Regions from separate parts of the Streptomyces sp. UG1 genome, predicted to be linked through region 2. Evidence: riboswitches for the same ligand, from Rfam matches in the RefSeq annotation. Region 2 holds a riboswitch; the other holds the start of a gene.
The links. Region 2 has a riboswitch for ZMP and ZTP ahead of ACP4J3_RS00335 (glycine hydroxymethyltransferase). Riboswitches for the same ligand answer to the same signal wherever they lie in the genome.
Positions count from the first base shown of each region.

Region 1: linked by a shared signal. The riboswitch ahead of folP (dihydropteroate synthase) and the one ahead of ACP4J3_RS00335 (glycine hydroxymethyltransferase) in region 2 are both predicted to bind ZMP and ZTP.

Region 1 covers NZ_JBNGGG010000025.1:21,967-25,172, forward strand. Annotated here, with positions in the region: gene ACP4J3_RS26630 (hypothetical protein) at 374-1,048, shown strand; ZMP/ZTP riboswitch at 1,135-1,226, shown strand; gene folP (dihydropteroate synthase) at 1,275-2,096, shown strand; gene ACP4J3_RS26640 (deaminase) at 2,220-2,654, shown strand; gene ACP4J3_RS26645 (TOPRIM nucleotidyl transferase/hydrolase domain-containing protein) at 2,766-3,206, shown strand, end outside.
Region 2 covers NZ_JBNGGG010000001.1:82,013-85,218, reverse strand. Annotated here, with positions in the region: gene ACP4J3_RS00335 (glycine hydroxymethyltransferase) at 1-1,388, opposite strand, end outside; ZMP/ZTP riboswitch at 1,420-1,516, opposite strand; gene rocD (ornithine--oxo-acid transaminase) at 1,679-2,893, shown strand.

The DNA.
Region 1 (3,206 bases), on a different contig from region 2:
CCGACCAGCTCCGCACGCGGTACTACCTGGACATGCTCACCGCAGCTCGCACGGGCGGGCCACGGCCCGACTGCGACGACTATTACCCCGCTCAGAAGGCCTACTTCGAGTCCCTGGCCTGAGTTCGGCAGGTGGCATCCGGCCTCTGGCCTCTGGCCTCGAACGTCGGCTCGTAGTGCCTACTCTTCCGCGTCGTACTTCCGGGAGCCGCCTCGATTTCGGCTTCGTGATCATGTCACCAGTTCGTGACAGCGATGTCCTGGAACGAAGGCACCGGGATCCCCTCGGCCCGCAGGCTCCTCATAGTGATCGAGAAAGGCACCGAGAAGCCGAACAACTTCGGCCTCAACCACCAATGACTCAGGGGGATTTCATGTCCGGCAACCGTCGCAAGGCCATCCTCGTCTCCGCAGCCCTCGTGGGCGGCGCCATGCTGATGACCGCGTGCCAGGACACGGACGAGTCCACGGACAGCGGCGCCGCGCAGGGGTCTTCGTCCGCCACTCCGACCGGCGATGCGGCGGCCACCCCGTCAGGGTCGTCGACCACGGGAGGCGGCAAGGGCGCCGACAAGGGCTCTGACGCGTCGGGCCAGGGAACCAGGGACGGGGACGGCGCCGACACCGGCAGCGGCGGGCGGGAGCCGGTCGGGCAGACCTGTGGCGCCAACGACATCTCCTGGAGCACCAGGTCCGAGACTCAGGCGGGCGGATACATCCTGATCATCGCGAAGGCGAAGTCGGGGATCACCTGTTACCTGCCGGCCGCGCTGCCGACCGTGGCGTTCGGATCCGACGGCACCCAGGCGGGTCCCGCCGAGCAGGCCGTCGGCCGGCAGATCAAGCTGAGCGGGAGCACCACCGCATACGCCGGCGTGAACCCGAAGACCACCAGCTCAAACGGCGGCAAGGAACTGGACAGCATCATCGTCGGCGTCGGTGATGACGACCCCAACCCGGTCTCCCTGCCGGTCGGCACCATCACGGTCGAGAAGCCGATCGTCACCAACTGGCACACCGCCCCGGCAGACGCCGTTCCCTTCAACTGAGCGAACCCGCAGCCAGTGCTCCACGCTCGCGCGGCCACGCGCTGGAGAAATCGGTTGCCGCGGGCGGCCGGGGCTCGGATACCGTGGGCTCGAGTCGTGACTGGCGTGTCGGGATGGGCGTAACCATCGGGGAGCGGCTTCGTCACATGGACGTGTGCCGCGCGCCTGGGCTTCTTGGGAGCAACCTGGGAGGCACGCCGTGGAACGACACCTGGACACCTCACCCATGACCGCCGAACGGCCCTTGCTGGTCGGCGTCGTCAACATCACCGCGGACTCGTTCTCGGACGGCGGCCGATTCCTGGCCGCCGAGGACGCGCTGGCGCACGCGCGGCGGCTGCGGTCGGACGGGGCGGACATCATCGAGCTGGGTCCCGCGGCGAGCAACCCGGCCGCCCGGGAGGTCACCGCGGCCGAGGAGATCAGGCGACTGGCCGATGTCATCGACGAGTTGGTCGCCGAGGGCGTGCCGGTGTCGGTCGACTCGTTCCTGCCGAAGACCCAGCGCTTCGCTGCCGCTCACGGGGCGGCGTACCTCAACGACATCCAGGGATTCCCCGATCCCGCCCGGTACGAGGAGCTGGCCGGCGGCAACTGCCGGCTCATCGTCATGCACTGCGTGCAGCGCAGCGGGCCCGCCACCACGGTGATGACCGATCCCGCGGCCGTGTGGGAGGGGATCGGCGAGTTCTTCGCCGAGCGCCTGGCCGCTCTGGAGGCAGCCGGCATCGGTCGGGACCGGCTGGTCATCGATCCGGGGCTGGGCTATTTCCTGGGCAGCAGTCCGGAACCGTCCCTGCGGGCCCTGGCCGGCCTCGGGCGGTTGAAGGCCCGGTTCGGGGTGCCGGTCCTGGTGTCGCCCTCCCGGAAGTCGCTTCTCCGGGCACTCACCGGGAGCGGTCTGTCCCGGATCGGTGCGGCCACGGTGGCGGCGGAGCTGTACGCGGCGTGGCACGGGGCGGATTTCATCCGCACCCATGACGTCGCGGCCGTCCGCGACGCCCTCACCGTCTTCGCCGCCCTGGACGCGGCCAAGGCAGGCGCGTGATGAATCCGGACTGGCAGGGGAAATCCCGCGCCGCTGAGCGGCTGGTCGGCCTCGCGATCGAGGTCGCCGAAGAAGCCCTGGCTGCGGGCGAGCTGCCCATCGGCGCAGTCGTGGCCATGGACGGTGAGATCGTCGGGCGGGCGTACACAGGAACAGGCCCTCGGCCGGCGGCTCGTCCACGCCGATCTGCTGGCGATGATCGAGGCTGATCAACGGTTGGGGTGGCGAAGGCGTACCGGCCCGCTCACCCTCGCCGTATCCCTGGAACCGTGCCTGATGTGCCTGGGTGCCGCCGTGGCCCTGGGGGTGAACCAGATCTGGTACGGACTCGAATCCCCCAGCGACGGCGCAGCCGAGGTCCTGACCCAGTGGGAGCCGCTACAGCCCGGCGAGGAGTTCGCGCGGGTTCCAGCCATCGGCGGCGGCATCCTCAGACATCTGTGCCGCGAACAGTTCGAACGCTATGCGGCGATGGCGAAGAACACAGGGATGCGGCGATGGGCGTCGAACCTCGCGAGCCTGCCCGAGCACCGGCAGCACCCGCCCGGCGGGGAGTAGCGCGACTTGAGGTGTGCATGCGCGCTATGGCCTGGACGCCGTGGCGACGGCCGTCGCCCGTGACGGAAAACGCCTGGCACGGCAGCCGCGCACAAGCGGACACTCAGTCCCATGGCCGACATGGGCGCATTCCAGGAAGCAGTCACCGCATGGGCAGCTGGCGGCCCCGACCGCCCCGCGCGTGAACTCGCCGCCGAGTTGTCCGTACGGACCGTCGTTCTGCTCGAAGGGCCCAGCGACGCCGCCGCAGTCGGCACACTGGCCGCGCGACGCGGTCGGGACCTGCCGGCCGAGGGAGCCTGTCTTCTGGCCATGGGCGGTGCCATGAGCGTCGCACGCTATGCCCGGGTCCTCGGACCGGCCGGCCTCGGCCTGCGTCTCACCGGACTCTGCGACGTGGCAGAGCGTCCTTACTACAGCCGCGCCCTGCACGGCACCGGTCTCGCCCAACGCGACATCTTCGTCTGCACGGCCGATCTCGAAGACGAACTCATCCGTGCCCTCGGCACAGACCGCGTCAACGAACTCGTCCAGACCCAGGACGATCAGCGC
Region 2 (3,206 bases):
GAGATCTCGTCGGCGATCTTCGGGTCGAGGACGTGAGCGGCCTTGGACGGGGCGCCCGACTTGGTCGTGCCCGGCTCGGTGGTGGTCAGGACGCGGTCGATGAGGGCGGCGACCTCGTCCATCTCGGCGGTGCCCAGGCCCCGGGTGGTCAGGGCGGGGGTGCCGATGCGGATGCCGGAGGTGTACCAGGCGCCGTTGGGGTCGGCCGGGATGGCGTTGCGGTTGGTGACGATGCCGGATTCGAGGAGCGCGGCCTCGGCCTGACGGCCGGTGAGGCCGTAGGAGGAGGCGACGTCGATCAGGTTGAGGTGGTTGTCGGTGCCGCCGGTCACCAGGGTGGCGCCGCGGCGCATCAGGCCCTCGGCCAGGGCGCGGGAGTTGTCGACGATGCGCTGGGCGTAGTCCTGGAAGGCGGGCCGGCGGGCCTCGGCCAGGGCGACGGCCTTGGCGGCCATGACATGCGGGAGCGGGCCGCCGAGGACCATCGGGCAGCCGCGGTCGACCTGGTCCTTGAGGGAGTCGTCGCACAGGACCATGCCGCCGCGCGGGCCGCGCAGCGACTTGTGGGTGGTGGTGGTGACGATCTGGGCGTGCGGGACCGGGTCGAAGTCGCCGGTGAGGACCTTGCCGGCGACGAGACCCGCGAAGTGGGCCATGTCGACCATGAGCGTGGCGCCGACCTCGTCGGCGATCTCGCGCATGATCCGGAAGTTCACGAGACGGGGGTAGGCGGAGTAGCCGGCGACGATGATCAGCGGCTTGAACTCGCGGGCGGAGACACGCAGCGCCTCGTAGTCGATCAGGCCCGTGGCGGGGTCGGTGCCGTAGGAGCGCTGGTCGAACATCTTGCCGGAGATGTTCGGGCGGAAGCCGTGGGTGAGGTGGCCGCCGGCGTCCAGGGACATGCCGAGCATGCGCTGGTTGCCGAAGGCGCGGCGCAGTTCGGCCCAGTCGGCCTCGGAGAGTTCGTTGACCTGGCGGACGCCGGCCTTCTCCAGGGCGGGGGCCTCGACGCGCTGGGCGAGGACGGCCCAGAAGGCGACGAGGTTGGCGTCGATGCCGGAGTGCGGCTGGACGTAGGCGTGGCGGGCGCCGAAGAGCTCCTTGGCGTGCTCGGCGGCGAGGGACTCGACGGTGTCGACGTTGCGACAGCCGGCGTAGAAGCGGCGGCCGACGGTGCCCTCGGCGTACTTGTCGCTGAACCAGTTGCCCATCGCCAGGAGGGTGGCCGGGGAGGCGTAGTTCTCGGAGGCGATCAGTTTGAGCATCTCGCGCTGGTCGGCGACCTCCTGGCCGATGGCGTCGGCCACGCGCGGCTCGACGGCGCGGATCACGTCGAGGGCGGAACGGAAGGCGGTGGACTCGGTGGAGAGGGGCTCGGCTGACATGGGGACCTCCGGACGTCGTGTGCAGCGTTCACGGTACGGCCCAGGCGCACGGCACTCGGTCTGGACTTGGCCCAGGGGCCGCTCCCCGATGGTTGGTCCATCCCAGCGCGCCAGTCACGGCCCGCCGATCAGCCTACCGGGCGCGCCGGTGAGCGATGGTCCCGCGTCCACCATGCGAGCAACGATAGGAAGGGGCCGCACAGCACTCGCAAGGCAGGAACTGGACAGTGGCCGCGAGCCTCGTGACTGCCGGGACACGAGCCCTCGCGGTGGCGGAAACGGAGAGCCCCGTGGGTACGTCGAGCACCAACGAATCCCTGATCGCCGCGATCGACGCGCACAGCGCGCACAACTACCAGCCGCTGCCGGTCGTGGTGGCGACGGCCGACGGGGCCTGGATGACGGATGTGGAGGGGCGGCGGTATCTGGATCTGCTGGCCGGGTATTCGGCGCTGAACTTCGGGCACCGCAACCGGCGGATCCTGGACGCGGCGAAGGCGCAGCTCGAGCGGGTGACGCTGACGTCGCGGGCGTTTCATCACGACCGGTTCGCGGCGTTCTGCGCGCAGCTCGCCGAGCTGTGCGGGATGGAGATGGTGCTGCCGATGAACACGGGGGCGGAGGCGGTGGAGACGGCCGTGAAGACCGCCCGGAAGTGGGGGTACCGCGTCAAGGGCGTGCCGGCGGAGATGGCGAAGATCGTGGTGGCGGGCAACAACTTCCACGGCCGTACGACGACGATCATCAGCTTCTCCACCGACCCGGAGGCGCGGGCGGACTTCGGGCCGTACACGCCGGGATTCGCGATCGTGCCGTACGGGGATCTGACGGCGATGCGGGAGGCGCTGACGGAGAACACCGTGGCCGTGCTGCTGGAGCCGGTCCAGGGTGAGGCGGGGGTGGTGGTCCCCCCGGCGGGCTATCTGCCGGCGGTACGGGAGCTGACGCGGGAGCGGAACGTGCTGTTCGTGGCGGACGAGGTCCAGTCGGGGCTGGGGCGTACGGGGCGCACCTTCGCGTGCGAGCACGAGGGTGTGGTGCCGGACATGTACGTCCTGGGGAAGGCGCTCGGGGGCGGGATCGTGCCGGTGTCGGCGGTGGTGTCGTCGGCCGAGGTGCTCGGGGTGTTCCGGCCCGGGGAGCACGGGTCGACGTTCGGTGGGAATCCGCTGGCGTGTGCGGTGGCGCTGGAGGTGATCGCGATGCTGCGGACGGGCGAGTTCCAGGAGCGGGCGGCGGAGCTGGGCGCGCATCTGCACCGGGAGCTGGGGCAGTTGGCGGGGACCGGGCGGGTGACGGAGGTGCGGGGGCGGGGGCTGTGGGCCGGGGTGGACATCGCCCGGGGGCATGGCACGGGGCGGGAGGTGTCCGAGCAGTTGATGGAGCGGGGGGTGCTGGTGAAGGACACACATGGGGCGACGATCCGTATCGCGCCGCCCTTGGTGATCGGGAAGGAGGATCTGGACTGGGGGCTGGCCCAGTTGCGGGGCGTGCTCGGGGTGTGAGCCGGCCACCGGGGCACGCCGTCGGCCCCGACGCGCCTTCGGCGGACGGCCGTCAAAGGATCACATGCGGCAGGAAGCGTGCCCTCGCGGCCCAGCAGGGTTCCCTCGTGGGATAGCGGGTGAGCGCCGTGCTCGAGTGCAGCCGACGCCGGGTGGTAAATCGAGTGGGCGGTGACTTCTTTTTGCACGGAGCGGAATACCGAGTCTGAGCATTTTCCAAGCCTTTCGGCAAGCGCTTCACGGAGCCTCGTAAGAATCACGTAATAACTTACCGCAAGTACCGTCAGAAAACTGACCAAGAGGTTTGTTTCGG